DNA from 2 places in the Bacillus sp. LQ16 genome. Region 2 is predicted to be linked to the other one. Evidence: riboswitches for the same ligand, from Rfam matches in the RefSeq annotation. Region 2 holds a riboswitch; the other holds the start of a gene.

Region 1 (16,668 bases), 2.5 Mb from region 2:
CAATACACCATTAGCATCATAACCTTTAAGGTGAATAACTATGTTATGTGCACTTCCACTTCCGGGTTTATAAAGAATATTTTTTCGTAAGTCATTAAATTTTTCTCCACTGATCAGTTTCCAAATTCCTGTATTCACCAGAGAAACCAGTCCATATGTAGATATTTTACTATCAAAAGCAATCCGGAAGTTAGCCGAAACAGCATGAATTGATTCTGGCAGGGTTACGTGATCAGGAGTATCCAAACGATAACATTTGGTTATATAACCGTTGGGAAAGCTGACTTTGATTGGATCAGTCATTGGATAAGCCTGTCGCATTCCCTCTCGAGCTTTGACTTCAAATGGAATCGTTAACCGGTCCATATATGCTGTTGAATTTGGTCCCGCTTTGTCTTGAAGAGAATATAGTGCGTTGATATCAACCGTAACCTCTTGAAGTTCTTTTGAATACATTTTAGCAAAAAGAGCTGCTGTCCCTCCCATCCACCCTGAAGCTAATACAACAGGGGATTGGACCTCAACATTTTTTAATCGATCAATAGAACTCTTAAAACGTTCAGTCCAACGAGTAATGTCAACCAATGGAATTTTTTTTTGAACTGCAGATAGAAGTAGTCTATCTTGCGGGTCATTAACCGCATTAACAACTAATGTGAAATTATCATCCAAATTTCTTAACGGATCATCTAATGTGTTGTCTACAGTGACTATTTTTACTCTATCTGATTCAAAAGGTAACGCTTTCCCTAAAGTTCTTCCTCCTAATCTAATTTCCAAATCAGGATGTCGATCATGTAAAATTTGAGCAATTTGACTACCAACAACACCATACCCACCAACAATTAATACTGTTTTCTTATTCATCTGAAACCTCCATTTTAATTAGTTTGAGATCATATGTTTAAATGATTAAAAACTTAAACCTTTTAACATAATTTCGCTAAAAAAAGGGACAAAAGCTGTCCCTAAACTATAAATGAGTACCTAATTCTTACATTCATCTTCAACTAAAGAAACAAGTTCTTTTAAAAGATTTATTGTTTCATAAAATTCAAGACAATAATACATTTCAGTGCCTTTTTTCTGAACTCGAAGTAACCCTGATTGTTTCAATATTTTCAAATGATGAGATACAGTAGGTCTTGACATGGGAATATGCTCCGCAATTTGTGTCACATTCAAGCTATCTTTATCAATTAAAAGCGATACAATTTGCTGACGAGTTGGATCTCCCAACCCTTGGAAACATGGTCTTAAATTTTCTAAAATATGCATTACTTTATCATTACAGTTCATTTCGCTAACATTACCTTCCGTTTAATAATTTAATCATTTAAACGTATTATAAATTACATTGCTATCTAATGCAATAAAGAAGTAGCACCAACTTTAATTATAAATATTGAAAGTTTCATAAACAGCCATTATCAATTTTCCAGATTTGTAAGAATGTCAGTTCTTTTTTCTGTAACAATTGTCAAATTCATTCCAGCTATAACCAGGACAAACCCACGAAATTTACGAAGCTTATATCGGATTGTATCAAGAGCTTTCAACTCAAGTAATCCTGCTTCGCCTGTTTATCCTCCTACAGAAAAACGGCGAAAGTTCCACTGTTATGAAAAAAAGAAAGTCTTTAATATTTTAGATGTTGCCTATAATTGTACTCTGTGTCACAAGAAAACAGCATAACAATAAATAAAATGGCCTAACTTCTCATAAATGACTGTTGTAGTGATATAAAATTTTCGTTATGGGGGTAATTTAAAATATTAACTTGATAGCTATGTGGCGGGACCCCAAACAGTAAGATTTTATTTCAAAGACACAACGATCTTACTACACACTTTTTATTTATCCCACACTCTCATCTGCTAATATTACTATTTTTTATTACTAATGTTGCCGTTTCACTCGGATGGCTAAGAGGAAAATGATGGCCATATGGAACAAAATCAACCTTACCAAGATGCGATGGAGCAGAATAGCCTCTGTCATAATCCCCCCAAATAATGTGAAGGTTATACTTTGTTACTTCATTGAAATCACCTTGATTGTTTTTCAGTAGTAAACTGTTAAGCTGAACCGTAGTATTTAAAATTCTAGGAGAAGTAAAACTGTTTCTTATTTTTTCAATATAATGTTCAGGGATACTCTCGATACTTTCAAACAAACCATTACTTAATAAATAACGCCCTATCAAATTAGTAGTTGCCAGTTTTAATGTCCATTTGTTCATAAATTGAGGAACATTTAACAATTTAGCATTTTTTTTAACAACAGGTGGCTGAAGTAAAGTGATTGAATACTTCTTATCTATGTACTCTTGTACCAATGCTTCCAGAAGAATAAACGCACCGAATGAATGGCCAATTAGATGTGCACCATTCGTAGCTTTCTCCAATAATTTTTTCACTACATTCAAATAGATATCTAGAAGATTTTTCTCTAGTTTAAAAGGAGAACGTCCCAAACCTGGAAGATCCAAGATCCATACAGGTTGACCAGTTTTTTCATGAAGCTCTTGTGCTAAAGGAAATAAATCCTCTCCATCACTCAATAAACCATGTAATAATATAAACGGTTTACCCTCTCCTTGTAATTGGTAAAGGGTAGTGTTATCGCATAATGTTCGTTTAAATAATTGATTATGTTGGCCATTTTGATACATCATTCGATAATCCAGATCAGCTACTACGGCAGGGAAAAATTTCATTACATTCGTCTCCTTAAACCAATCTCCTCCCATAATTTTTTTCGCTGAAACATTTGAAAATTTTCGTTTTGTAATAAAATTCAGTCCATCAGAAGGAATTTTTGTTATTTTACTTACTCCACTATTCATAATTGCTTTCATAAGTGGCATTGGGACAAAGATTTTTGGTGCCCCCATATTCATACTTTCCGACATAATACTTAATAATTCAGCGATGTTCTGATCGTACTGTTTGTCTTCAACAAGTGTATATGTTTGAATAGTCGGTTGCTCCAATCTGAAAACCTGCACAATAAACTTCGCAAGCTCATCGTTTGAAATAAGTGGTAACCTATATCCCTTACCTCCAGGAATCACTGGCATGAGCCCTCTTCGCATACTCATCACAAGCAAACCTAATCCTGCTATCTGCTCTGTACTCCCTGTTTTACTACTACCGACTACAGTTGGCGGATTAATTACAGAAAGCGGATAACCTACTGCCGCTGCCTGGTGACGGATATAAAGATCTGCTAAAAATTTTGTTCTCTCATATGGATTTTTTATTTTCAAATAATTGTTTCCTTCTTTAAACACATCAATTGCAATCTTGCTATTTTTATCATCAAAGGGACTCATATAACCTACAACATGAATAAATTGTTGCAAGCCCTTCAATTGATGAATACTTTTAGCTAATTCACTAATATGTTTGGCACCATTTAAAAATACGGAAGCTGCCTCTTTACTTGTCGCTTGAATATCCATGGGGCCTCCTGCGTGAATAATCACATCCGTTTTCAATACCCTCTCCTTATCTTCAGCACTTAGACCTAAATCTATTTTCGTCAAATCACCTTCAATAAAGTGCATAACTTCCTTTTTTAAGATGCCTCTTTCTTGAAAAAGGCGTATTGCTTTACTTTTTGACCTCACTAAAAGAAGAATTTTAACATCCTCTTTGGCTAATTCTGTCACTAATTGCTTTCCAATAAAGCCTGTTCCACCAATTAAAAATAGTGTTCTCATATAAGATCTCCTTTTTAGTACTAATCAGTACTAATTTGATGTAAAAAAAATGCTTCTTTTATCGAAGCAATTTTAAAAAATGATCTGCTGTTTTCGTGATTACAGTTGCATCCTTCAATGTTTCTGAAATAAATAACGCTCCTTCAAGATTTGTAATAAAAAGTGATGCAACCTCATCAATATTAATCGTATTTCTAAATTCTCCATTCTCTACCCCTTGTTTAAGTAATAGAGAAACTTTCTTTTGTAATCCTGTAAAAAAAAGACCTATTTTTTCTTTTATTTGCGTGGCCTGTTTAGGACTTTGAATATAAAGAGTAATAAATGGACAGCTCCCCTTATACTCTCTCGACTGAACTCCTTGTGATAATTGCTTTAAAAACAGTTGGATACGATCTTCAACTAAAAATTGGTTCTGAGAAAGTATGTCATCAATTGCAGATTGATACATTTCAATCCAATAATCAACGACCCCTTCTAATAATACTTCCTTATTAGAAAAGTGATAATACACATTAGACTTTGAAACTTTGCTTACACGTACTAATTCATCCATACTTGTATAAGCAAACCCTTTTTCTAAAAATAATGTTGCAGCTACTTCAATCACACGTTTTTGATTCATTAATTTTATCTTTGTCATAACTAGAACTATATAGTACTAATTTAAATATTGCAAGTATTTATGTTAATTTTTAAAAAAGTTTGATTAAAAAAGTTCCACTAACATTAATTTTACTGCAAAAAAATCTTATTTTGAATAAAGTTGAACTGAACCCCGAAATTGTTCATTCACTATCGTCTAATAGAGGTCACCATACCTGCCCATCAACTTAAGAAAAAGAAATGCCTCAAAAACGAAAAAATGAGCGGCTTCTCAGAATAGCTATCTGTAGAGAAAGAAAATTTTAATTTAGGGGAATATGGAAGTATTAGCTTGATGGTGATGCGGCGGTACCCCATATAAAGAAATTTTAAACATCTTAATCTGCCTTGCTTTTATGTAAATATGGGAATAATGAAATTACCCCAAGGATAGCTAAACAAGCTCCAATCCATAGCGGAGATACAAAACCATATCCTTTACTGATCCCAATACCACCTAGTGACGAACCAATAACAATACCTAGCGTAATAAAAGAACTATGAACGGTATTTATCATTATTCCATTACTAGCTGTTTTCATCACCCTCGCAACCATAGCTGGATTCAATGCTACACCAGTTAAACCAATAAAAATCGTAGAAATCACTGCAATGTATTTATTCTCTGCACTTAAAGCAAATAAAGACAACGCTATGATTAATATAATTAATCCACCCGTAAGTATTTTCATTGTAAATTTATCAGCAAACTTGCCAATTATTATATTCCCAATTACCGTCGCACTACCATAGAGAGCAAGTAAATATGGAATACTTGCACTTGAAAACCCTGTAACATTTGTAAAGATAGGAGTGAAATAACTAAATGCTGCAAACGTACCACCAATAATGAACATACTTGTTATATACGCTGCCCAAAGATGAATATTCTTAAATCGCAGAAGTTCGTCTTTCCAATTTAATTGCTCTTTATTTGAAGAGGATGGTAACAACCGTTGAATCATAATCCCTGATACTAGCACAAGAACAGAAACAGCCCCAAAACTAATACGCCAGCCAAAATATTGCGAAATAACGGTCGTTATAGGTAAACCTAATACAGTTGCGAACATTAAACCTGCAAGTACAATTGATGCAGCTTTTCCCCTTGAATCAGAGTGAACCAATGTCGCAGAAAAGGAAATCGCAACTCCAAAAGCTGAAGCTGAAGCTGAAGCAATACCAGTTATAATACGTGAAATCATCATAATATCATAGTTCCAAGCGATAGCTCCGAGCGATTGACCAATTAAAAATATGAACATTAAAAACAATAATGCTTGTTTGCTGCGCATTCGTAAGAGGATTGCAGTTAAAATGGGGCCTCCTATTACCATTGCTCCTGCATAAGCTGAAATTAAATACCCAATAGATGATACAGGAACCTGGAATGCAAGAGCAAGTTCATTCATCATACCTGCAACCATAAATTCTGATGTAGTCATACAAAAGATTGCTAAAGCTAATAAATAAATAATCGATGGCATAAAAACACTCCTTATTCATTATTGTAATGATCGGTACAAAAATAGTGCGAAAAAAGAGCGCACTAAGCGCCACAAATAGACTCTATTGTTCCTTTGATAACTTGTTCAGACAACATCCGATTTTGCATCGATACATTAAGAACACGGAATCCGTAATAACTGCTTAAAAGCAGACTAGCTAATTCCTCAGCTGATTGCTTCTTTGAAATTTCACCTGTTTGCAATCCTTCCTCCATCACTGTTTCAATAGCTTGTTTAAGAAGTTCAACATGCTTCGAGAAAATTTCTTGTACCATTAAATCGTTTTTAGCACGTTCTATACTGGCATTAATCAATAAACATCCTTTTTGATCCATATTCTCAAAGTCTTCTTTCAATGCCCATTCAAAAAAATTACTTAATCGTTCTTTAACTGGAATTGAAGTATGTAACAATTTCCTTTGTTCCCTAATCCCAATTTCATGGTAGCGTTCTAATACTTGTTTATACAGTTCATGTTTACTACCGAAAGTATTGTATAAACTTCCTTTTCCAAGTCCTGTATCACTGCATAAATCTTGTGTAGAACACCCTTCATATCCTCTTAACCAAAATGTTTTCATTGCAACATCTACAATTGAGGAATAATCAAACTCTCGAGGTCTGCCGCGTTTATTCAATCGTATCCTCCTCTCATTTTAAAGATAACATGAATAGAATACCCTTTTTGTACCATGCGGTCAATAATTTTGTTTTATTGTTACTGTAAAATAAAATTTGATTATTTTAGATTACGAATAATAAAAAATAGCCCCCTTATTCAAATTGCCTAGCGAAAAAATCACGTTTTAATAGACTTCTTTATCATCCCTACCTTTCTATAAATTACTAGTTATGAAACAAGGATCGTTTCATAACTAGTAATTTACTTGATTATCTTGATAGGTATGGAGTAGTGCCCCTATAAACAAAACCCACCAGAAACATCTAAAATCTGCCCCGTTACCCAGCGGCTATCAGAAGAAGCAAGGAATGCTACTGCATCTGCAATATCTTCAACTTGCCCTATTCGCCCGAACACAGATGAGTTTGTAGCAAAATTTCGTATTTCTGGATTATCTAGCAATTTTGCATTGATATCTGTCTTCGTATATCCAGGCATAATTGTATTCACTGTTATACCTCTTTCTCCAAGGTGTTTAGCTAGAGGCAGTGTCATCGTATTAAGCGCACCTTTACTTAAGCCGTATGCAATTGAGCCTGTAAAACCAAGCCTTACTTCAGCTGATGAAATGTTAATAATGCGACCCTCTGCTCGTATTAATGGTAATGTTTGCTGAATTAAAAAGAATGGTGCTTTAATATTCACAGACATAATTTCATCAAAAACTTCTTCTGTCGTATTTTCAATCGTTCCTTGTGTACCTATCCCTGCATTGTTTACTAAAATATCAATCTCTGATGTACCAACTTTTATTTGTAATTCATTCTTTAACTGTTTTACTAGCTTTTTGACACCATCAATTGAATTGAGTTCAGCTTCAATTAAGAACGCTTTTCCTCCATTAGATTCAATCTCACTAATCGTTTCATCTGCAGCTGTTTTATTTCGGCCGTAGTGAATCGCAACTAATGCACCGTCGTTTGCCAATCTCATCGCAATCGCACGACCAATTCCGCGACTCGCCCCTGTTACTAACGCTACTTTTCCATCAAGATTCTTCATTTTTTCCATCCTTCCTAAATTTCTGTTTGATAAAAATCTATACTTATATTTTCATGCAAACACCAATCATTTTAAATATAGATTTATAGGTAATTTAGCCCGTTCACTTATGATATTATAGTTATAATTCGTAATTTACTTTAGAAAACAAAAATAAGGAGGCTACACAATGCAAAACGCCGTAAAACTGGATGAAATCGATCATAAAATTATGAACTTGTTGTATGAAAATGCGAGAATTTCTGTTTCAGAAATAGGACGAATTATATCCATGACGCAACCTGCTGTAAAAGAACGTATTAACAAGCTTGAAGATCAAGGAGTTATAGCGGCTTATCGAACGAAATTTGAGCCTGCAAAAATTAATAAAAACATTCAAGCATTCATCATGTTTAAAACGAGCCAATGCTCTGATTTTATCCAGTATTGTAATGCAGCTCCTGAAGTAACAGATTTATTTCGAATTAGTGGGGAATTTAATTATATGATGAAGGTCATGAGCGATTCGATGGATTCCCTCGCTGCATTTTTAGACTCCTTAATGCAATTTGGCTTGTCATCTCCTTTAATAGTATTAAAGAGTGAATTTGAGGAGAAATTGTCGTTTTGATAAAGGGATACGTATTATCCTCACTAACAGTAAAAGTTTCTCTTTCTTGAGAAAAACCAACAAAATCAATGACTAGTAAACAAAAAAGAACATTGATATTTCAATGTTCTTTTTGTATCTCTACTTATTAATTAGATTACTCTTTGAAAAGAGCACTTTAATCCCCTTACCCTTGATTCCTCTGCGCCTCTCTAAACTCCTCCTTCACCTTCTCTAACAACCCTTCTTCCGTAATTAATCGATACGCCGTATTTGCTAATGCTTTTGCCGATGTAATTAATGCTTTATCTCCAAGTTCTGAACGTGCTGCTTCTCTAAATTCATTCGTATGTGCAATTAAATCATCTGGTCCGATTTTAATGTACGGATGAATTGTCGGTACGACTTGACTTACGTTTCCTGCGTCGGTTGAACCGATCCCTACTCTTTCTTTACGATTTACATCTTCACCTAATAGTTCTAGTTCTTCCGCTACGATATCGTTATATGTTTTTGTTACGAGTAATTCATCGATTTCATTTTGGAATTGATGAATTTTTACTTTTGTACCTGTTGCTAACGCTGCTCCCTCAGCAATGTTTTTTACTTTTTCTGTTACTTCTGCACATCTTTTTCGCGTTGCTGCGCGGATGAAGAATCTTGCTGCGGCATAGTCAGGAATAATATTAGGTGCTTTTCCTCCCTCTGTAATGACGCCATGAATTCTCACGTCTGACGGAAGTTGTTGGCGAAGTGCATTAATACCGTTATAAAGCTGAATAACCGCATCTAATGCGTTAATCCCTTCTTCTGGCGAAGCTGCAGCATGAGCTGTTTTTCCGTAAAAATGAAAATCAAGTGGATCGACTGCTAGTGAAGGACTCGTTGTCGCTGTTTTTCCGCTCGGATGAATCATAAGCGCCGCATCAATATCTTTAAATAAACCTGCCTTTACATAACTTGATTTCGCGCTACCATTTGGCCCGCCTTCTTCTGCTGGCGTACCAAACACAACAACTTCCCCGCCAATTTCTTCAAGCGTTTCTGATAATGCAATTGCTGCTGCAACACTAATTGTGCCGATTAAATTGTGACCACACGCATGGCCTAGTCCTGGTAAAGCGTCGTACTCCGCTAAAAATGCGATTGCTGGTCCTTGTTTTCCAGAGCTTTTTCGCGCGATAAATCCCGTTTCATGTCCAGCTATATTGTGCTGCAACTGAAATCCTGCACTGCCTAGCAATAAACTTAACGTTCTAGATGCATAAAACTCTTGGTTACCAATCTCTGGATTCGCATGAATATCATGACTTGTTTCTATGTACTTTTCCTTATTTCTTTCGATACTCTCTTCAATTGTTTTTCTTTGTGACGTTACTCCTGTCGCTCCCATTGTTCTTCCTCCTTTTATTTTCACATAAAAAAGCCTCTTTCTAAAAGATAGAAAGAGGCTTCTGTATATACAGTCAAAATGAGCTTCTTTCTTATCTTTCAAGTTACCTTGCTGGAATTGGCACAGTATTCATAACGAATCCGCTGCCGAGGTATCATAGGGCCAGTCCCTCCACCTCTCGTGATAAGAATTTTCATAAAATTATATTAAATTATTTTTTATTCTAAGTTCATTCTAAGTAAAAGTCAAGGAATTCCTATCCGAATTTACCGAATATCTAAAAATCCTTTTAATACACCAATTGTTTCTGGTGCTTGCAGTCTTGCACATACGTACGGAAATTCCGCACTACCTTCAAACATCATTTGAGATGTAAGCGGTGCGCCTGCCCAGAAGATTTCATCATCAATTACGATAAACGGGAATGCTTTATTTTGTCTTTGTAACTTTACATTTTTCAGTGGAACTGGTCCATCACTATAAACTGTTATCTGTGCATTTGTACGCATTAACGCTTGCCATACTCGCTTATCCACTTGTTTTGTACTTGGAAGTGAAATAATAATTTTTCGTTTTGCGGCTAGAATATCTTTTAATAGCCCTTTCGGCTCTTCAAGATTCATTTCCATAAACCAGCGTAAACGTTTCGAAATTTTCCGTTCCCACAATTGTCTTGATGTCGTGCGATCATACACATCTCCATGACGTTCTATATGAGCTGTTAATTGCGATAACGCTTGTTTTCTAGAAAGATTTTTACGCATATAATGGCAATCTGATAATTGAATGAACTTCCCTCTCGCCCTTGTCACTGCTACATTGACGAGGCGATGGTTTTTGTGATCAAAGAATAATACGCCAGGTCGTTCCTGCGGATAACTGTCAACTGTATCAAAGATCATCATATCTCTTTCAGAACCTTGGAACTTATGAACTGTCGCCGCTAAAACTGGTATGTTTTGATATTTCGTTCTCTGCAACATTTCTCTAATACACGTCGATAAAAAGCGTGACTGCGCCCTGTAAGGTGTCACAACACCAATAGACTGAACACCGTCTAACAATCCGATTAACATCATTTGCATCGCTACTAAACCAGACATAATGTTAAAACGTGAACCAGAAGCAGCATCTTTTAACGAAAAAGCTCCCATTTGGCTCGTATCAAATAAAACACTCGCTTCATTTGCGAACGGCTGCAATTGCGCAAGTTCTTTACGCTCTGAAACAGACGGATGATCGTATACTCTATTTTTATAAATAAATGAGTTTGTAAACTTCGATATATCCGCATGCATACGTCTTTGTTCCTGCAACATAAATAGGTTCGGATGCGCTTCTGATTTATTTACAGAATCAACAATCCCAGCGTGGTAAAACATATCTTCCCCAAGCCATTTGCGAACGAGTTCATGGTTTGCCATCGCAATTGGAGGTAATTGTAAAAAGTCGCCACAAACAACGATACGTTTTCCAAGTGAAGCAGCTAATGCGATTTGCGGAACGAACGCCATACTCACTTCATCTACGACAACTAAATCGAATGTACGCTCATAAATAAGTGAATCAATGGCACATTTCGATAAAGTTGCACCAATTACTTTCGCATTTTCAATATACTCTTTTTCTACTTCTTTAATTTTAGCCTTTTGCTTTCGAAGATCACTTTCAATCTCTTGTATACGCTTCTTATCAGCAGATGTTGCTTTATACGATAAGATTTTTTCACGAAGATCTTGGCGTGTCTCTTCTAAGTAGAGTCTTTCCTCACCCCATGATCCGTTCGTCGTTTCAACTAACTTAGATGCAAGTAACGTTTCATGATTTCGTATATGTTCATGCTGACTATAACCGTAACGAACAATTTCGCCAGGCGTCCATTTCTTTTTCTTTTCAATTTGCTTCGTTACTTCACTCATTAATACGTCTACTGCCGCGTTACTATGAGCTAACACAAGTACCGATTTTCCTTTTTGATAATGAGCCGAAATAATACGTGATAAATTGTAAGACTTCCCTGTTCCCGGCGGTCCCCATACGTACGTTGTCGGATTATAAAACGAACGATATGCCAGTTCATTTTTTGGATTTTTCATCTTCTCAATATGTTTCGGACTGCTCGTCCCATCAACAAGACGCTTTATACGATTACGTTTCAGCTTATCTTTACGTGCTTCTTTCAATCGCTCTTGCAGTTGCTCTAAAAGTTGCCACGGTTCACTGTATAAAACCGCTTCTCTTATTTCACCTTGTATATAATCATTTAATTTCAGTTCTATTTCTAATCCATGTACAGATAATACTTCTCCTGTCGCTTCCTCACCATCGAACTCAATTCGAATTGGTGAACCTTCAGGTAAGCTTACTTCCGAAATAAGCTGAAATATATACACTGTATTCTCATAATCTGTATATAAAAAACGACCGTTCATGATAGAAATTTTACTACCACCTATCGTTTTCCAATGTTTAATTTCATATGCTAATGCATAATGCCACTCTTTCATCGTTTCTGATAATGAAGGAGTTTGAGTAGTTGTATTCATCGTATAATCTCCTTCCTTCTCCCCAAACATACTTTCTCACTATACCATACAACACGCTAAAATTTGTAAGGTTTTTATCTTGCTTATTTTCTTAATTTTCAATAATATATTGTATATAATTTTCAGAAAGAAGGAATCTACATGCCAGTTAGAAGAATTGAACACGTAGGACTTATGGTTGCAAACTTAGAAGCATCTATCTCATTTTATGAAGAAGTAGTCGGCTTACAGCTCCTTAAACGTATGGGGCACCCGAATCCAGATTTAAAACTCGCTTTTTTAGGTGTGGAAGAATCGAAAGAAACGATACTCGAACTCATTGAAGGCTACAATTCTTCCTTGCCAGCAGAAGGAAAAGTACATCACATTTGCTTTAAGGTAGATTCATTAGAGGATGAAATTGAAAGAATACTAAAACACGGCGTAACCTTTTTACTAGGAGAAGAAATCGAAACATTACCAGATGGAACACGTTACATATTCTTCGCTGGTCCTGATGGGGAGTGGATTGAGTTTTTTGAGACGGAGAGATAAAGGGAAACTTTAGTCAGCCCACAATAAACGGGATAATAACTTTATGATCCACATAAGGAGTAGAAACTGATGAAGACAGTTTTTATTATCGTTTTTTGGTACTTATACTATTGATGTCATGGGGGTATTTTGCAATTCAAAAATGCTGTTTACTTATAGCAGTATCTTTTACGAATGCAAAAATAGCCAAAATACGCAAGCAGTTCCGCATAAAAACTTGCATATTTGAGGCTGTTTAATTGTACTCCTTATTTTGTTAAAGTTACCCGTCAATTCAATTCCAAAGACCTCAGCTGACAATTAACTCAAGTACCGATTTCGGATGACCCTCATGTGATGAAGTTCGTGTTCTGTATCCGCTACACTATCTGTAGCAAAAGTTGCTATCTCATTTTCTTCAACACTTGACAAAGTAACACCTTCTTTTCAAATTCAAAGAAAAGTTTTTATTTTTCAGCATAAAGCATTATAACTCAACTGTTTTCATACAAAATTTTATGAAAAAAAGAAAAGCGAGGATCCCTCATATCCCCGCTATACCAATGATGTATAAAATCCTATATAAGAGATACATAGACAAAAAACAAGAACCCCTGTACATACAAGGATTCTATGAAATTATTTGCTACCGATAATGGGGCGTTGTGTTAACTATATACGAATATCATATTCATCCAAAATTGCCCTTATTGATGGTACAATTAAAGTCTTGGAGGGGGATTATGGGAATTTTTTTATATTTTGCATTTTATTTTGGAGTACTGTTTCTTATAATTGTTACTGCATTAGTTTTATTTATTATGGCTGCATTACCAAAAATCTGGAGTAAAAATCTATCATTCGTAATGATCGGTTTAGGGATAAATATACTTACTATTCCGTTGTCTTTTTTTATAGGTGGGATGGCAACAGATTCTCCTGATAGTACTAGGTTAGATTTTTGGAAAGGATTTTTCTTTATTCAAAAAATACCGCTCTTTTTACTGAGCTTTTTATTATTTTTAACTGTGGTGTTGTGGTTTATTCGTAAGAACAAGAAAAAAGTAAACATATAGAATTTCAAAACGACTTCCAATAACAAGAATTATGTAAATAAGCTGTCCATGTGGACAGCTTATTGTTTTTTTGCTTAGCGTGCAAAATTCGAGTCTTGTTGGCGGTACCCCATCGCTATCAAGCTAAGCTCATACAACATCAAAGTCATTACAGCTCCATGAGTGCCTAATACTATTTTCTGTCCTCGATAGGTGTTTAATAATTCTTTTAAGACTTTTGTCGCACGTTTCTGACAGTCGACATTAGACTCTCCTCACGTTAAAGCAAATTCGGGGTCTAAGTTTGGGTTTTTACTTCCAAAAATATCTTAGCGTATAAGGGGATAGGAGACGATTCCCGGTATTAGGTTAGGGGCCACTCTGGGATGTGATTACAAATAAAAAAGAACTTTATTCAAGTCCCTTTAATCTACGATAAAGATCGACCTAACTTACACATGTAATTTGTCATATTTGTTTAAAAATCAAATATATATTCTCTACACTCCCCAGTTATCAGTAGGTCATGTATTTAAAAATCTAAAAAGGTCCTTTTAGATTTTCTGAAGAGACTTTTTACTTCAATAAAGTATAATAAAAGCCGTAGGAGTTTAATGCCTACAACTTTGTAAAAGGATCTTGATTCACTATAAAATATCCTCTATAGATTTATTCTTAAAATTTACTTTTAACTTGATGTTAATGTGACGTAACCTTAAATATTTAGAAATTTAAAAAGCCCCCTAATATTGTTAAAGGGGCTTTACTCATACGAATGATAATTTTTATAAATAATTGCTAAATAGTGAATTTACATAAATGCTTTTAGAAGCTCTTGAACTAATGGGATTGCTCCACCTATAAATTTTAAAACTGCCATTGCGATTTCCATATTATTTCCTCCTCTTTTGTTAGTACTGGGATGTGATTAAACTTTATACCCTTATTATAGTAAACGCTTACATTTGTAACAATACATTTCTGTATGCAATATTGCATATTTATACATTTTGACAATATTTAACCTCTATTAGTCATTCTTTAATGGTACCATAACGAAGTGAGAGTCTTTAAGGGTTCTCCTTAATAGGAGGAAATATGGAAAAAGTTCAAGGTATTTACAGTAATATAAAATTTAAAAGTTGGTTTAAACAAGTATTAGCTGTAGGAGGAATATTAGGATTCTGCTACTTGGTGTTATATGGTTTTTGTTTTTTAGTTGATATGTAAATATTATACAACGATACTAGTGGAGTCTTGCCTACAGAGGTAAGACTCTTTTATTGTACTTGAGATGAACAAACTACATACAATAGCTTTCAGGTTCTTCAGATTTCTCTGTATGGTTCTTTGTTCCTCTATGTTCTAGACCCACTATTTCCTATCATTGAATATAAATGAACTTCCATTTATATTGAAAATACAATTTTATTGATAAAAAATGTCTTTTTACTAGATACATATTAAAAAGAAAAGTATAAGTTGTATTCCATTTCGGTACAATCTTTTTATCTTTGAAAAGGACTTAAATCTTATTAATAGATTTGAGTCTTTTTTGTATACATCAATCTCTATATAACCATATAAATATAATATATTAAAAATAATTTAAATGCAAGAATACTTGTAGAGGAACCGCCAGCACTTCGAAAAAAACAAGCTAAGCCAAAAAATACAATAGGCTGCCCATATGGACAGCTTATTTACATAATTTTCTTTATGGGAAGTACACTTAAGGCCATTTTTAACTTAATAGGAGTCTGATATCTCAAGTTTCTTAGCTAATACCCAGCTATTTAGGCCTAAAGATGCATAAATATTGTAATAAAAATAATTCCCATTTATCAATGTTTCCTATAATTCTTTAGTATCTTCATAGAACATAGGCCAACCTTGCATTAAGATATTATATATATATTTCTTACTACAAATATGGACGGTATTATCCTTGTTGCAGTTTTAATTTTAATCAAGTCTATTGTAATTACACAGATTGAAATATCTATTCAATTTCAAAAATAGTAAAGGAAATGCATATAAAAAGATCACTTGTCTTAGAAACAAGTGATCTTTTCATTAGATATACTGCAACTTGCTAACAGCAGGTAATTGTTATCCTATTCATATGTTCAATAGATATCATAATACATTTTTTAGTTATATAGACGGAATTGTTTCTAATAAAATGAGACCAAAAATATTTCAAAAGGTACCATTAATTATTTAATGCTTTAAAAATGCAATTTTGAACCTTTCGAAGCACTAAATTAGATAGATTTTAATAAACTTCGAACTTTGTCTGCATCAGGATCTCACAATTGAGCCTGAGTAATTAATCCTGTCAACATAGCAAAAGAGTCCTGATTGAAACAAACTCTTTTATGAGTTTTACAAGAGTAAACTTTTAAACATATAATTACATTTCTACTATTTATTTTACCACTTGTACAGATACTGGTTTCCACCCCTGATTCTCTACCCAATCAATATTAACCTTATATTTTTTATTACTTTGTTTATCTCGTACATTACCGTAGGCTTTATTATTACCATTATTTCCAATAAAATCGAAAATCAATTGGCTCTCTGGAACATCAACAGCATAAGAGATTGCTTTTTTCATCTCACTCCAATCTACTGTTCCTTCTTTAAATTTCATATCAGGTTTTGCTCCTTGCTCTGTACCAATTGGCTTCCATGAAGGATTAGTTTGAGGATCCTTTTCTTGAGATACCGTTTTTTCTTCCTCTTTATTTTCAGTTCCGTTCGTTTTTACCGATTTTTCTACTTTTTGTTTCCCTTCTAACTGTGCTGCTTCTTTATCTTCAGTTTTCTTCTCTTCTATCTTTGCTATTTCTTTATCTTCAGTTTTCTTCTCTTCTATCTTTGCTGTTTCTTTATCTTCAGTTTTCTTCTCTTCTATCTTTGCTGTTTCTTTATCTTTAGTTTTCTTCTCTTCTATCTTTGTTACTTTCTTTTCTTGAGCAATTGCTTTCTTTGATGTATTA
Region 2 (16,369 bases):
AACTTATCATTCGCTTCAGAAATTCCAACAATGGATGTTGCAAAAGCAACGGATGGGGAATCCATGAATGTAATGCGCAATGTTTTTGAAGGCTTATATGCAATGGGAGAAGATAATAAACCGATTCCTGGTGTTGCTGAGTCGGTTGACATTAGTCCCGATAAAACAAAATATACATTCCATCTGCGTGATTCAAAATGGTCAAACGGTACTCCTGTTACAGCAAAGGACTTCGTCTTTGCTTGGCAACGTGCCGTAAATCCTGATACAGCAGCTGAATACGCATTCTTATTCTTCGATGTACAGAATGCGAAACAAATAAACCAAAAACAATTACCAATTGATCAACTAGGGGTCAAAGCTGTTGATGACAAAACGTTAGAAGTACAACTAGACCGTCCTGTTCCTTACTTCTTAAGCTTAACGACATTCTCAACATTCTTGCCAATTAATGAAGAGTACTTAAAGTCTCAGGGCGATAAATACGGTTTAGAAACAAATCATTTAATTTACAACGGTGCTTTCACATTAGATAACTGGAAACACGAACAAAGTTTCCAATTGAAGAAAAACCCTAACTATTGGGATGCTAAAACGGTAAAATTAGAAGAAATCAACTTCAATGTCGTTAAAGATAAGTCTACAGAAGTGAACTTATATGATTCAGGACAAATTGATCGCGTTGCTTTAACTGCAGAGTTTGTTGATAAATATAAGAGCGATCCAAACTTCAAGGAACGCGCTGAAGTCGGCATTCAATTCTTACGACTAAATCAGAAAAATGAAACATTAAAAAATCAACATGCACGCCTTGCTATTAACGGCGCAATGAATAAAAAGGCTTACGTAGAAACAATTTTAAATAACGGTGCTATTCCAGCTGAAGGAATGGTTCCTGCGAAATTTGCAAAGAGTCCAGAAGGCAATGACTTCCGTAAAGAAAATGGAAATCTAGTCAAGGATGATGTGAAAACAGCGAAAGAAAACTGGAAAAAAGCAAAACAAGAACTTGGTACTGACAAAGTAACAATCGAACTATTAACAAGTGACAATGCTTTAGCTAAAAAGACTGGTGAATATTTAAAAGGTGAATTAGAAAAAAACCTAGATGGATTAACAGTGAATTTAAAACCACAACCACGTAAACAACAGTTGAAACTACTATTAAGTGGTGACTATGAAATTGGTATTGACGGCTGGGGCCCTGACTTCGCTGATCCAATTACATTCTTAGATTTATTTACAACAGATAGTGCTTATAACTTCGATAAATACTCTAACAAAGAGTACGATGAGCTAATTCATAAAGTGAAAACAGATTTAGCTGGCGATGAAAAAGCACGCTTTGAAGCAATGAAGCAAGCTGAAAAAATTCTATTACAAGACGGCGCTGTCGCTCCTTTATACCAACAAGGTCGTTCTTACTTACAACGCTCTTTCATTAAAGGACTTGTAACGACTGACTTCGGCGGTGAATTTAACTACAAGTGGACAGAAGTTGCAAAATAACAAAAGTAAAAAGGTATCCTACGAAGGATACCTTTTTACTTTTATACAACTTTAACTACAGAGCTTCTTCTTCCCTTTACCATTCCTTTTATAGCTAAAGTCTTCACTGCTACTAATTGTGTAACCAATACAATAGCTAATAATGAAATAATATTTCTCTCTAAACTAACTCCTCCGAATATTATTGTATAATAGCCATTTGCTGCATATGTTACTTGAAATGGTTTGATACGTTTTAGAAAGCATTTCAGTACCTCCCTCACAACTTCAATTTACCATATACATACAAATCATTTTTGATTTAAATTGCGGATTAATCCTTGAAGCTACAAGTCAAAATTTTATTTTCAACACATACATAATTACATGATTTTAGGAAAAACTTGTATAGAACAAATTTACATAAGGAGGAATTTATAATGAGAATTTTACTATCAGTTTTATTAGCTCTTATGCTAGTACCTGCATTAACAGGATGTAAAGCTCCTGCAAAGGAAGACACGACTTCTAATAAAAAGACTACAGAAGAGGCGAAGAATGAAGCCCCTGCTGATTTAAAACTAAATTTCAATGAATTCGATTTAAAGGCAGACTACCAAGATACTAAGAAAGACTACGAAGCAGACTATAAAAATGTAGCAGCTGATAAAAAAATGGAAGCAAAAATTGAAGATCATAAAGCAGATGTAAAATTAACAGGAGATGAGGCTATCACAAAATTAAGCCCACTTCTACAAGAATTAAAATTTGATAAAGATACTGCTGACCAAGAAGTAATCGATCAAGTAGTGAACGTGTTCAAACTTGATAAAGACTACCAAAAATTCGATTTAGAAGTTGTCTTCTCTGATGGAACGAAAAAAGAATATAAAAGAGAAATAAAATAAAGAAGTAGGCAATTGCCTACTTCTTTATTTTTTAATTTTTGCGTATCTTAGTTCTGGACTAGAACCGATAATGAACTGAACACCAGATACTGATGGTTTTTGTAAATATGAAGCACTTGGGAAAATAATTGGGATTAATGGTGAATCTGTAAACATAATATCTTCCGCTTTATGCAATAAGTCAAAACGCTTATCTTCATTTTGTTCAACTTCTGCTTCCTTCACTAAAGCATCAAATTCTTTATTATGCCATTTTGCATAATTGTTTGGACCATCACCTGCATATAAATCTAATTTAGTAATTGGGTCTAATAGAGAACCGCCCCATCCCATATATGCTAATTGGAAATCACTTTGCTTATATGTGTCGATGTAACTCTTCCACTCTTTATTTTCTAATTTAATATCTACGCCCAGATTTTTCTTAAACATTTCTTGCATTGCTTCTGCTACTTTTTTATGTTGTGTATCTGTAGTGAATTTTAATGTTACTTCAGGTAATGTAGACCAGCCTTGTTCTTTCATGCCTTCTTCTAATAATTTTTTCGCTTCTGCTGGATCAAATTTAACGTAACCACCTTTTTCTTTACGGAAATCACGCCCACTTTGTGTTTTTGCTCCTTCTGGAACGAATGCATTTGCTTCTTGTGCATTGTTTTTATACAGTTTTTCAACAATAAACTTACGATCAACTGCTAAAGAGAATGCTTTACGTACTTTCGCATTTGTGAAAGGCTCTTTTTCTACGTTAAACGAATAAATATAAGATGAAAATCCTGCAACACGTTTATATTCTTTATTTCCTTTTTCTTTTTCAATCATCTCTTGTGGTAAACCACTTAGTAAATCTAATTCTTTTGATTTAAATAATTGATACGCTGTTTTAGAGTCTGGAATAATACGAAACTCAATTTCTTTTAATGTTACCTTTTTATCGTAGTATTCTTTATTTTTTTGTACTGTAATACCCTGGTTATGCTTCCACTCTTTTAACTTGAATGGTCCATTCGTAATTAACTCTTTTGGATCTGTTTTTAATTTATTATTATCATCAATTGATTTTTTAGATAATGGAATGAATAATGAACTTGCTAATTTCTGTTTAATAGAAGCAACTGGATGTTCAAGAGTTACCTTTAATGTTTGAGGATCAACGACTTGAATACCAACTTGTCCCTCTTCACCTTTTCCAGTATTATATGCCTCTGCCCCTTTAATGAAATACATTTCTGTCGCATTCATAGAACCCGTTTTCGGATTTAATAATCGCTTCCATGCAAATTCAAAATCATTTGCCGTAATAGGAGAACCATCTGACCATTTAATATCTTTCTTCAAATGGATTGTATATTCAGTTCCATCAGCATTTACTTCTTCTTTCTCTGCTAATTCATTTTGATATTTCCCATCACTATCTTGCGTATATAAACTTGAAAACAACTGCCCAATGATATAACCTGACGTGCTATCTGTTGCAATAGCAGAATCAAGTGTGTATGGATCACTACTAATATTCGTTACTAATCGATCGCCTTCTCCCTTACCAGCACTCGCCTTTTGCGTCTCTTTCTTACCGCAAGCGACCGAAGTAATCGCTAAAACAGTCATAATGATAAACAGTAAAAACTTCTTCATCCTACATTCTCCTTTAACCCGAAATTTTTGGTGTTGATGCTAACAATGTTTTTGTATAAGAATGTTGTGGATTACGGAACACTTCGTCCGTATTTCCAAATTCAACAAGTTCTCCTTTATATAAGACAGCCACTTTTTCACATAAATAGTGAACCATCGGCAAATCATGTGCGATAAATAAATATGTATAGCCTTGTTCCTTTTGAATTTTTTGCAGCAGATGTACAATTTGAATTTGCAATGAAACATCTAATGCTGAAATTGGTTCATCAAGAATCAATACTTCTGGCTCACACAATAACGCTCTTGCAATAGCAATTCGTTGACGTTGTCCTCCGCTAAATTCGTGCGGATAGCGATCGATATATCGTCTATCTAATCCCACACGTTCTAGCGCATCACCTGCTACTTTATCCTTTAATCCTTTATCACCTAAACCGAATGAAATATAACCTTCCGTTACGCTATCGCGTACTTTCCAGCGCGGATTTAATGCTGCTGTGGAATCTTGAAAAATGAACTGTACTTTCTGTAAGAAATCACGTTTATGAGCTGCCTTCAACTTGTGAACGACTTGACCGTTATAATCAATTTCACCAGACGTTGGGCTCTCGATCCCAGCTATGAGCTTACCAAGTGTTGTTTTTCCTGAACCACTTTCACCAATAATGCCAAGTGTTGTTCCTTTCGGAATAGAAAGTGATATGTCTTTTAACGCTGTGATTTTTTTACTTTTACTTCCATACGTTTTCTTTACTTGCTTTATAGTAATTAAATCTGTCGTCATGAGGCATTCACCTTCTCTTTTGATTTCGCTTTATTATGCTCTAGAACATGTTGCCAACAATGTGAACTATGCTCCTTAGAATATGTGGTTCTCTCTGGAAAACGATGAATACATTCTTTTATCGCTACTGGACAACGATTTACAAAAGGACAACCAAAGCTATTTAATGTTTCAATGGAAGGTGTGGTTCCTTCTATAGCACGTAATACCTTTTCAGAATCATCCATATTCGGAATTGCTTGTAGTAAGCTTTTTGTGTATGGATGTTTAGGGGAACCTATCACTTCCTCTATCGTTCCTTTTTCAACGACACGTCCCCCATACATAACAACTACTCGATCAGCTACTTCACGTACAAGTGCCAAATCATGTGTAATTAATAAAATACTCGTATTTTGTTTTTCTTTTCTTTCTTTTAATAGCCCCATAATTTGTTTCTGAATCGTTACATCTAACGCTGTTGTCGGCTCGTCTGCAATTACAAGCTTTGGGTGACAAGCAAACGCAATTGCTAAACAAATACGCTGCCTCATACCTCCGCTTAATTGATGTGGGTACTGTTCAAAGCGTTTCTCTGCTTCATGTATCCCTAAACCTGTTAACAAGTTAATCGCAATTTCCTTCGCTTCTCTTTTCGATTTTTTCCCATGTTGCAAAACTACTTCTGTAATTTGTTTGCCTACCTTCATCGTTGGGTTTAAAGATGAAAGCGGATCTTGAAATATAAAGGAAATATCTTTTCCGCGAATTTGATTCCATTCTGACTCTTGTAAATTCGTTAATTCCTTTGCTTGGAAAGCTATATTCCCATCATCGATATGAATTGATTCTTGATTCAAGCCGATAATGGATTGTGCTGTGACACTTTTTCCCGAACCACTTTCTCCTACAAGTGCAACTATTTCACCTTCGTTAATAGAAAAGGAAACATGTTTCACAATCGCTTGCTTACTATTCTCTTTTTCAACGGCTAACGTTACGTTTTCTAAAGATAAGATTTGTGCCATGTTTTTTCTCCTTTCGATTTCGTTTGACGATTTTTGGATCAATCGCATCTTGCAAACCATCACCAATTGCATTAAATGCGAACATAATGAGAGCAATCATGATTGCTGGGAAGAATAGCTGCCACCATTCCCCACTCAATAATGTCCCAAGTGCATCATTCGTCATCGTCCCCCAGCTTGCTGCCGGTGATTGCACTCCTAGTCCGATAAAGCTTAAAAATGATTCTGAAAAAATAGCTGCTGGAATTGTAAATGATAAATTCACGATAATAATCCCTGTTAAATTCGGAATTAAATGCCCATATATAATTTTCATATGTGATGTACCTAATCGCTCTGCTGCAATAACAAACTCTCGTTGTTTTAAAGACAATACTTGTGCTCGAATGAGACGAGCCATTCCAATCCATCCCGTTAATGCAAGAGCGATAATAATGGTGAAAAGACCTGGTTTCATAACAATTAATAGTAAAATAACAATTAATAAATATGGGATGCCGTATAATACTTCAATTCCTCTTATAATCCACTCATCAATTAACGTTCCAAGGCGATTACGTCCTCTCACATATCCACTAAATCCACCAATCAGTACACCAAGACCTATATCGAGGGCAGCTGCTACTAATCCAACTGTTAGTGAAATCTTCCCACCAGCCCAAGTACGTGCCCAAATATCTCTCCCTAGATCATCTGTTCCAAACCAATGTTCACTACTCGGCGGTAAATTTGTTGCCTCTTTTACTTGTTCACTCGCAGTAAATGAAGTTAAACTTTCGCCAATAAGCGAGAAAACAATAATTAGCAATAACGTCACTGTTCCTAAAACTGCGATTGGATTCGATATAAACTTACGAAACACTTCTTTCTTTCTGCTAATCTTTTGCTGATCTTTATTTATCGTTAATTCTTTTTTCTCTTCTTTCGTTAATAACTGTTCATTAATCTCATAAGCCCCCATTTAAATATCCCCCCTCCTTATGTAATAGAACGAATACGCGGATCAACAATGCGATGAATAATATCTGTAATGAAAATACAAGCAATTAATAATGCACTATAGAAAATCGTTGTTCCCATAATCACCGGATAGTCTCGGTTAAAAATACTATCTACAAAATATTTTCCTAGGCCAGGAATTGAAAAGATTTTTTCAATAACGAAAGTCCCTGTTAAGAGTCCAGCCATTAACGGTCCAACAAATGTAAGTACTGGAACAATCGCATTTCGAAGAGCGTGCCTTATAATAATCTTCTTAATTGGTATACCTTTTGCTCTTGCTAGCTTAATATAATCACTCTGCAGTACTTCGATCATATTAGAACGAACAAACCTTGTAATAACTGCGATTGGCCCTAACGCTAATGCAAAGGATGGCAATACCGTATGTTCGAATGTTCCCCAAGAGGCTACTGGTAAAAACTCAAATTGGATAGCGAATACTTGTATAAATAGTGGCGCTAAAATAAAACTTGGAATAGAAATACCTAAAATTGCGAGCAAACTCACACTATAGTCAATTACTCTCCCATGATAGAGAGCAGCAAATGTCCCTGCCGCAATTCCTACTAACAATGAAATAACAAGTGCTTGTAGACCAATAATTGCTGATGGACCAAAGCCAGTTGTTATAATTTCTGATACACCTTGCCCGGTTGATTGAACAGATTCACCAAAATCAAAATGAACTACACCGTCTAAATAAGCAACATATTGATTCCATAACGGTTCATCAAGGTGATACTTCGCTCTCATGTTTTGGATCACTTCTTCAGGAAAGATTTTTGCATCTGATGAAAATGGATCTCCCGGAATAATATGCATAATTAGAAATGTCACTGTCGTAATAACCCATAGTGTGAACACCATAACCGATAATTTTTTAATTACATACACTTCAATAACCCCCTAAACACATGAATTTACTTTGTTTTATGAACGTACTTTTTCCATTACTCCCTTTTCTATTTTTAGAATACAAAAAGCCTTGATCTTAAAAAATAAGATCAAGGCTTAACAAACAAAGGCCCATCACTTATCTTTCAAGACTTGCTTGCTGGAATTAGCACGGTGTTCCTATTACAGAACCCGCTGCTGAGGTGTCATAGGGCCAGTCCCTCTACCTCTCTGGATAAGTAAATTGCTATATTATTATTTGGTTCAAATTGTATATTTCGAATTATAATTCTGAAAAATTGAAAAGTCAATCAGATTGGATAAATTTAGAAAAATCAGTTTTTAATTCATTTATCGAGATTACAGGCTTATAATAAAAAGAAATAATGTTAAAGGAGTTATAAGATGGATCCCTTACTTCTTGCTACTATAGGATTATCCTTAACTATCGTTATACTTGTCATCATCGGCTTCTATAAACTCTTTATTAAAAAGAAACGTATCACTTCTTTCTTATACCCCTTTCGATAATATTACCGGGCAAACTATTTCCGAATTTCACGAAGAACAGAAAATATTAGTATCCGAGGATGCAGACGGAGATGGTAAGAAGAAAAAATAACCTTGCACAGGCAAGGTTATTTTTTCGTTTCTGCTTGAAAGCGTTTATAGTATGTCGATGCTGTTGCAAAATTAATTTCTATATCACGAATCAACGATGAATCTTCTTCTTTAGCTAACTTCTGTAATTTTTTCATCGCTTGTTCCGATTCATTCAAGAAACCAACATATACTTCATGTTCTTGCTCTTTCGACTTCGGCACACGAATTTCTTTACGTATATGATCAATATCTTCTAACATGCTCGTTGTTACCTTTTGCACATCTTCTTTATATGTAGCATTCGTTATTTCCTTACCGCCCTTTTCTTTTGCCACTTCAAATAACTGCAGTGCTTTATTAATTTCTTTATTCATTTTTATATCGTATTTTTCATGTACTGCAAGGTATTCTTTCATCTCTTCTGTTTGTTCAGCAGATTGCTCTACCTTTTCTTTCGTTTCTTTCGTATCTTTATTTCCATTACACCCTGCTAGAAGGAGCATACTTCCCATTACAGCAATACCCAAAACCTTCTTCATCTCTTCTTCTCCTTTTATCTACAGCTATTACTCATTATAGTTTCTTTTATCTCCACTTGTTATTATACCGAGAACGCCCTACTTTTTACACTTAAGACGACATCGTAATATATATACCAACATGTTTGTCACAGTATCGTCACTTTATACAAATAACTTTTGCAATGCTTTACTACATCACCTTACAAAACTGTAAGCACACATAAAGAACAAACCATGCTAGACTTACATATGCATAACGCAAACATATGTAAGTTTTTAAGGAGAATCATCTATGTACAACACAATGCCTTTTATGGGAGAAGATATTCGTGTCCTTATTCGCGAAAAATCACTTCATATCGAAAATACAGAGAGCCTTCGCCGCGTATTAAAGAAGAAGCATGCTCCATTTAAGTTAGCTCAATATTTAAAACAACAACATACAAATCAATTTCATACCGTGCTAAATATATCGGATAAATCATTAACAATCGAAATCATCGGTCATGTCTACATTGGAAACTTCGCAGATATCTTAAAAGAAATCCCACGTATACCGAAGATTGCTCCTATTATCGTTAAAAAAGCGTATAAAATTACGGACCATACCGATATTATCGACTGCGGGGAAAAAGAAGTCGATAGTAATCGCTGGGTGTGGGATAAACTTGCTGTTTTATATGATACGATCATGAATAATATGTATGAGGTATTTCAAAGAAATGAAAAAAAGAACTGATTCAAACATTCCCTTTGAATCAGTTCTTTTTTGTTAAGCCTCTAAATTTTGTCTTTGTTGCAGTTCAAACTGCTTCTCACTTCTTCTGGCCATAAATAGATAACATAATACTGCCCCTACTTCACAAAGCGCAATAACAACACCCATCGGTAACGCTGTATTACTCCCACCAATACCTACTAGCGGAGCGACAAGCGCTCCTGAAATGAACTGTAATAAGCCTAATAAAGCTGACGCTGTTCCTGCAGCTTGCTTCTGATTTCTCATCGCTAATGAGAACCCAGTTGTTGATACCACCCCGACACTTGATACAACAAGGAATAACGAACATAAAACACCGATTAAACCTATTCCTAGTACGATTGTCAGTAGTAAAGATAGGCCACCAACAGCTGCGATAATAATACCAGCAACAAATAATGTCTTCTCATTCACTTTCCCCGCTAAACGACCCGTTATCTGACTAGCAATAATAATACCGATGCCGTTAATCGCAAAGAATAAACTAAATTGCTGTGGCGATGCTCCGTATATGTTCTGCAACACAAATGGTGAGCCCGAAATGTATGCAAACATTGCCGCTGTTACTAATCCTTGTGACAATGCATATCCCATAAACAGACGGTCCTTTAACAATTTTCCGTACGTCGCCAAAGTCCCTGACAAACCACCCGTTTCTCTTTCTTCAGGAGGTAATGTTTCACGCAATACAAAAGTAGCTGAGATTAACATGAATACGCTAATTGCTCCAAGAACGATGAAAACACCGCGCCACGTTGTAAACTGTAACAATTGCCCTCCAATAATTGGTGCCAAAATAGGTGCTGCTCCGTTTACTAACATAAGCAGTGAGAAAAACTTCGTCATTTCAGAACCTGAGTACATATCACGTACCATTGCACGTGATATAACAATCCCGGCTGATCCTGAAGCTCCTTGTAGGAAGCGCAATAATACTAATGTCCAAATAGATGGCGCAACAGCACAAAGTAAAGAAGAAGCAACATAAATAATAAGAGCAATAATAAGTGGTTTGCGTCTTCCGTAAATATCGCTAATTGAGCCAACAAATAATTGTCCTACTGACAACCCAAGCAAACAAGCTGTTAATGTAAGCTGCGCTAGGGATGCACCTGTTTGCAAGTCATCCGTTAACTTCGGTAATGAAGGCAAATACATATCAATAGATAATGGCCCAATCGCCGTAAGTGTTCCTAATACAAGAATCATCCATAACCTGTTTGCCTTTACAGGTTTATATATTTCGTGATTAACTTCATTCACTTTTTCAATTCACCCTTTCCTATACACACTGAATCGTAACAATTATAGTTACATCATAAACATACGTCAAGTACAGCGCATTTTCCTCTTTCATAATGTAAAAAAAGCGATAGAAATTCTATCGCTTTACTTTTTCACATTGCTATTCGTAAATTTAGATACCGAGGCCATCGTCTCTCCTGTATCTAAATATGTAATTTGAATTGGGTCTCCTACTTCTGTAAACATAGCATACGGGAATTTCTTCACCGGTATCATAAATACCTTTTGTTCATTCTCTAAAAGTACGTACACGATTGTATTTTCACCTGATTTCTCTTTATATACACGTTGTACAATACCTTCTTTTTGCGCTTCTTTTCCTGTTGAGGTTGGTCTAAAGGTATCACCATTACCACTCATTACGTTTTTATAATTCTCAAGCGCTTCTTTCTGCGTCGAACCTGTCGCAAATATTTTTGCATTAGCAGCATATACAACTGTATGTGCACGTACTAGGCCTCCGTCATCAACAACCGGAATAATCCAAGCTGGTTTTCCGTATACGTTATAAATGACAGGCATTGTCCCATGCCATTTCTCTCTCTTAAAGGAATTATCTACTACTTCTGTAGCTGCTGAACCATCCATAATCCCCTTTACTTCTTTTCCATTATAGTAATATAGCTTGCCTGTGCGTGCATCTACTAATGAATAGCCTAGGGCTGAATCTACTCCTTCTTTTGGAGAAGTAAAGTCTGTAAAATAATACAGTGTTCCATCTTTACCAAAGATCGGGGTCACGCCTTCTTTCGTTCCCCACTCAGTCGGAATTTTCATATCTGTTTGTGAGAATTTCGTATTCCAAAATCCGTGAATATATTTACCAAAGTACGTATTTAACGTAGATGCAGTCTCATGATTTAATACACCATCAACAAATTTAGGTGCCTTTCCTTTATCATATCTTTTCACTTCACCTGTTTGTGCATCTACTACGACAACACCTTCTACCTCAAATCCAGATCTTCCTGAAATAAATTCACCATACGTCATTGTATAATATGGTTTTCCTTTATCATCAACCTCAAATTTAGGTTTTCCTTTAAAGATTAAATTTGGTTCTGCTTGCCTTACCACACGCTCTAAATTATTACCAAAAAACATGCTTGGCACATATTTCATTTTATAACCGAGGTGCAGTTTCGCTTCCGCATCAGGATTCGTACCTGACATCGTTACATACCCTGGAATTGTCTCAGCTTTACGCGCTTTAAAAAATCCTGAAACTTCAATCGGCGCTACATATAAAGCTTCGCCGTTTACCATTTGTGGCGTTAATTCTCCTAGCTCAAAATAAGCTACTTTCGGAATATCACCAAATACTTTTTTCATCTTATTCTCCGCTGTCTTTGGCGGCACTGTAAACGGCTGATCATTTTCAGTAAATGGCTCTGAAATATCTTTCTCTATCTTAACAACAGAATCATATTTCTTTTGCGAGATTACTATATCGTGCAAATAACCAAAGTAGCCGTAACTTGCGAGTAAAATAAACATTAGAAGTCCTTTTAATGTACCTTCTAATTTCCCTATTTGATCTTGTGAAAATAAAACAAGCCCAATTAAAATTGCTACTGCAACAGAATAATGAGTAAGAATCGAATCTACTCGATCATCAATTAGCCAAAAGTATTCATAGATTGCAATACCTATCCAAAATAAAACAGGAATAACTAAAATAGATGATTTCTTACCCTTTACAACCTTCTTATCTCCCTTCTTATCCACTGCTCGAAGCTTACTACTACTTCTTGTCCATGGAATCAAAAACAAAGTAAGAATAGCTAAAACTACAAATTTCATCAAAGGCACTGTCCCCTTTTCTTTTGTATTCCCTTTTAGTATAACAAATAAAGGGTATTAAGGTGAAAATAGGAATAGTTATATTTTTTTACTACTTAATACAATCCCGCTCACTACATATAGAATAGATGCAATATAAAAAATTGTACCGATCGTAAAGAAATCTACTAAATATCCCGTGGCAATAACCGCTACTGCTCCGCCAATGGATGTCCACACATGGTATTTTCCAATCTCATAACCAGCCTTTTCCTGCGCAACCTTTCGTGCTAATGAAGTCTTCTCAGTATTACGCTGCACAGCACCTAAAACTCCCATTACAATTTGAAGAATATACACATGCCATACTTCCGTGGCAATCGGAAAGCAAAGCATTAAGATTGCCATGGACCAAGCGTATATGATTAATAATTTTTTATCACCTACTTGATCAGATACCTTTCCTACTAGTGGATATACAAGTGCTGATGTTAAAGCAAATAAGCCATACGCCCAGCCAAATTGCGAGAAGCTATTTCCAACGTTTCGAAGTAATAATATATAAAAAGGAAATACCATACTTCCTGCCATCATGATAATACTTTGCGAAGCCACAAATCTTCTATATGTCATTTCGTATACTCCCTATAAAATAAATTAACAAATCTCTCTTCTGAATCTACTTCCTTCTTTTTCTTGAGAAATTCTTCAATACGAGGATATGCCCTTTTTAACTGCTCTTTCGTTGGATAAGAATAGTACGGCAAATAGTAACTACCGTTATGCTTTAAAGTAACATCAATCATCTTCCGAATGACATCCTCTGTTTTCTTTATCTCACTCTCTGAGCGTCCCTGGTTAATCAAAAGAACCAGCGCAAACATATCATCTTTCGCATAGGACAAAACTGCATTTTCATTCTTTTCCACGTAACGAATCGTAATGTTGAGTAAATTAAACTCTTCTTCATTTAATGCGTTACGTAAATCATCTATATACTCCGTGAAAGCATCTATAGGCACAAAGTATTCTTGTAACACTTCGGTCCTATTTGGATTTTCATATTCCATAAAAGCACTATCTGATCTCATAACATTATTACGCGTCTCATACTTTCCATCTGTACGTTCAAAATAACCTCTTTGTATATCCCAAAATGTATTCTTTCCCCAATCACTATAACGTGATAACCCAAGTAAAAATTTAGGTGCAGCTATAATATTTTCTTCCTTTAATTCACTGTACTCTTCTCTCATATTTTGATTTTGTGCCAAAGTATAATCCGTCACATACATCTCTTTTAAAAATGAATTTGGAGCAACAGAAATACGCGCTAAGTGCATACGAACATTCTCATCTCTTTTCACTTTCTCTTTGAAATAAGATGCGTATTCTTTATAATCTATCATTCTCGTGTGCATTTCATATAATTCATCATCTGTTAACTTCAGCGTCACATCTAAAATAACTCCAAATAAACCGTAACCCCCAATGACATATGGAAATAACTCTGCATTTTCTTCTCTACTTACATTACGTACCGTGCCATCTGCCATTAACAATCTAAATGAATCTACTGTATCAATTAGTGCCTCATGACGAATATCACGCCCATGTACATTTACACTTAATGAACCACCAACAGTAAAAATATTTTGAGACTGCATGACCTGTACCGCAAGGCCATATGGATTTATTTTCTTCTGAATATCATTCCACGTGACACCACTTTGAACTGTAATACGCTTCTTCTCTGGATCGAATTCTAATATTTTATTATATCCTTTCATATCGAGCATCGTGCCATTCGGATAATATGTCTGTCCTCCTTGGCTATGTTGCATGCCTGCAATGGAAATTTTCTCTCCTGAAACTTTTGCATCTCGCACTAATTTTATTAACGAGTGCTCTTCCGTAGCACTTTCAACACGTTTTATTTTTGTCGGAAGCAATTTACCTACATCACTCATAATAGGATGATCAATTTGTTTTTTATACGTATGTACAGACGTTGCAAGCAAAACCGTATATGCGACAATGACCACTACTATCTTTCTTTTTTTCAAAGGACACTCTCCTTATTAGCAACAAAAAGAGATACCCGTTCTTTCAGGTACCTCTCTTGACAGTGATTACTTTGCTGCTGGCAATTGTATTGGATCAAATTTATCATACGATGTAAACTTCGCATCCGTAATAATGTGCGCTTTATCCTCACCATTGCTACTCATAACCATATCTATCTTTGCTGATTCATATTTAAAATCTTTTGTAATAATATATTCTCCATCTATTTCTTCTATCTTTGCATTTTGGCCTTGTAGCATTTGTTTCTGCTTTTCATCCATACTAGCTAACATACTCTCTGTCTCTTGCCCTTTTAATGCAAACTTCAGCTTATAATTATCTCCACTTTTCTCCATCTTCACTTTATTTAAAATTTCCGATGGAATCTCTAAATTATCTACCATTCCTTGAGTCGCATTCATTCCGTTAGCATTTAATTGTTCCTCTGGTACAGACATCACTTCACCCGTATTAGGATTTTTCAACTGACCAGCAATTTTGCCACCCACATCATAAACAACAACCTCTGTACCAGAAACATTCATTTCAGAACGAGAATTTTTTTGCTTCGGCTCTAATTGCATTTTGGCCTTTATTACATTCATCTCTGTTCCTTCAGCCTTTATTCCCACATCATATGTCATCGTTACATTTTCTTCGTTTTTAAAAGCTTCATTCGCTTTATTGAAAACATCCTTCGCTGTTAATTCCTTTTCTTTCTGCACAGCTTCTTTTTTCGGCTCATCAGTCTTTTTTGTTTTCTCATTACTACACCCTACTCCTAGACCGACTGCAAGTACTAAACTTGAAATTAAAATAAATTTTTTCATAACGTCCCCTCCTTCCCAAAAATAATATCATCTCTTTTCCTATGAAATCTATATAATTCGTAATATTCTTCTTTAAATTTATTTCCTATATAGCAACATGTTTGAGAAAAAGTTTAAATATGATGTAAATAATAACAACTCATTTCAGGAGGTCATTATGAAAGCTATTATTTGCACAAAGTATGGACCACCTAATGTTCTCCAGCTTCAAAATATAGAAAAACCTAAACCTAAGAAAAATGAAGTATTAGTTAAAATTCACGCAACAAGTGTATCGACTGGAGATTGTAGAATACGTGGCTTTAATAGCCCCCTCTTATTTTGGATTCCTATGCGGATCATATTAGGTTTCAGAAAACCGAGAAAACCTATACTTGGCGTAGAGTTATCCGGTGAAATCGAAGACATTGGATCAGATGTAACACAATTTAAAAAAGGAGATCCAGTTTTTGCATTAACAGAACTAAACCTTGGTGGTTATGCGGAATACACATGCGTGCATGAAAGTGGATTAATAGCATTAAAACCTACCAATGTGACATATGAAGAAGCTGCCGTTATTCCTTTTGGCGGAACTTCAGCATTGCACTTCCTTAGAAAAGGACAGATAAAAAAAGGGCAACGAGTACTTATATACGGCGCCTCTGGGTCAGTAGGGACAGCTGCCGTACAACTTGCGAAATACTTCGGGGCGACTGTCACAGCCATTTGTAGTAGTTCGAATTTCGATTTAGTAACAGCTTTAGGGGCAGACAACGTAATTGATTATATGAAAGAAGA

Evidence for each region. Region 2 has a riboswitch for S-adenosylmethionine ahead of AC3EMB_RS01060 (ABC transporter permease). Riboswitches for the same ligand answer to the same signal wherever they lie in the genome.
Region 1: another riboswitch for S-adenosylmethionine. It lies ahead of AC3EMB_RS15520 (M20 family metallopeptidase); the one in region 2 lies ahead of AC3EMB_RS01060 (ABC transporter permease).

What each region holds. Positions count from the first base shown of each region.
Region 1 is NZ_CM173491.1:3,077,260-3,093,927, forward strand. It holds gene AC3EMB_RS15475 (saccharopine dehydrogenase family protein) at 1-867, opposite strand, end outside; gene AC3EMB_RS15480 (ArsR/SmtB family transcription factor) at 988-1,299, opposite strand; partial or broken gene AC3EMB_RS15485 (IS4 family transposase) at 1,547-1,695, shown strand; gene AC3EMB_RS15490 (alpha/beta fold hydrolase) at 1,871-3,727, opposite strand; gene AC3EMB_RS15495 (TetR/AcrR family transcriptional regulator) at 3,786-4,352, opposite strand; gene AC3EMB_RS15500 (MFS transporter) at 4,711-5,859, opposite strand; gene AC3EMB_RS15505 (TetR/AcrR family transcriptional regulator) at 5,922-6,518, opposite strand; gene AC3EMB_RS15510 (SDR family oxidoreductase) at 6,800-7,564, opposite strand; gene AC3EMB_RS15515 (Lrp/AsnC family transcriptional regulator) at 7,734-8,174, shown strand; gene AC3EMB_RS15520 (M20 family metallopeptidase) at 8,341-9,546, opposite strand; SAM riboswitch class I at 9,635-9,736, opposite strand; gene AC3EMB_RS15525 (AAA domain-containing protein) at 9,813-12,122, opposite strand; gene AC3EMB_RS15530 (VOC family protein) at 12,234-12,626, shown strand; gene AC3EMB_RS15535 (hypothetical protein) at 13,349-13,681, shown strand; partial or broken gene AC3EMB_RS15540 (histidine phosphatase family protein) at 13,816-13,974, opposite strand; partial or broken gene AC3EMB_RS15545 (hypothetical protein) at 14,472-14,659, opposite strand; gene AC3EMB_RS15550 (hypothetical protein) at 14,759-14,890, shown strand; gene AC3EMB_RS15555 (YrrS family protein) at 16,092-16,668, opposite strand, start outside.
Region 2 is NZ_CM173491.1:174,373-190,741, reverse strand. It holds gene AC3EMB_RS01095 (peptide ABC transporter substrate-binding protein) at 1-1,509, shown strand, start outside; partial or broken gene AC3EMB_RS01090 (hypothetical protein) at 1,551-1,755, opposite strand; gene AC3EMB_RS01085 (YusW family protein) at 1,929-2,396, shown strand; gene AC3EMB_RS01080 (peptide ABC transporter substrate-binding protein) at 2,421-4,031, opposite strand; gene AC3EMB_RS01075 (ABC transporter ATP-binding protein) at 4,045-4,818, opposite strand; gene AC3EMB_RS01070 (ABC transporter ATP-binding protein) at 4,815-5,825, opposite strand; gene AC3EMB_RS01065 (ABC transporter permease) at 5,782-6,786, opposite strand; gene AC3EMB_RS01060 (ABC transporter permease) at 6,804-7,721, opposite strand; SAM riboswitch class I at 7,858-7,963, opposite strand; partial or broken gene AC3EMB_RS01055 (DUF3951 domain-containing protein) at 8,127-8,343, shown strand; gene AC3EMB_RS01050 (hypothetical protein) at 8,360-8,863, opposite strand; gene AC3EMB_RS01045 (hypothetical protein) at 9,138-9,584, shown strand; gene AC3EMB_RS01040 (multidrug effflux MFS transporter) at 9,618-10,877, opposite strand; gene AC3EMB_RS01035 (DUF3981 domain-containing protein) at 10,995-12,713, opposite strand; gene AC3EMB_RS01030 (MFS transporter) at 12,792-13,325, opposite strand; gene AC3EMB_RS01025 (FAD-binding oxidoreductase) at 13,322-14,758, opposite strand; gene AC3EMB_RS01020 (DUF6612 family protein) at 14,825-15,589, opposite strand; gene AC3EMB_RS01015 (NAD(P)-dependent alcohol dehydrogenase) at 15,747-16,369, shown strand, end outside.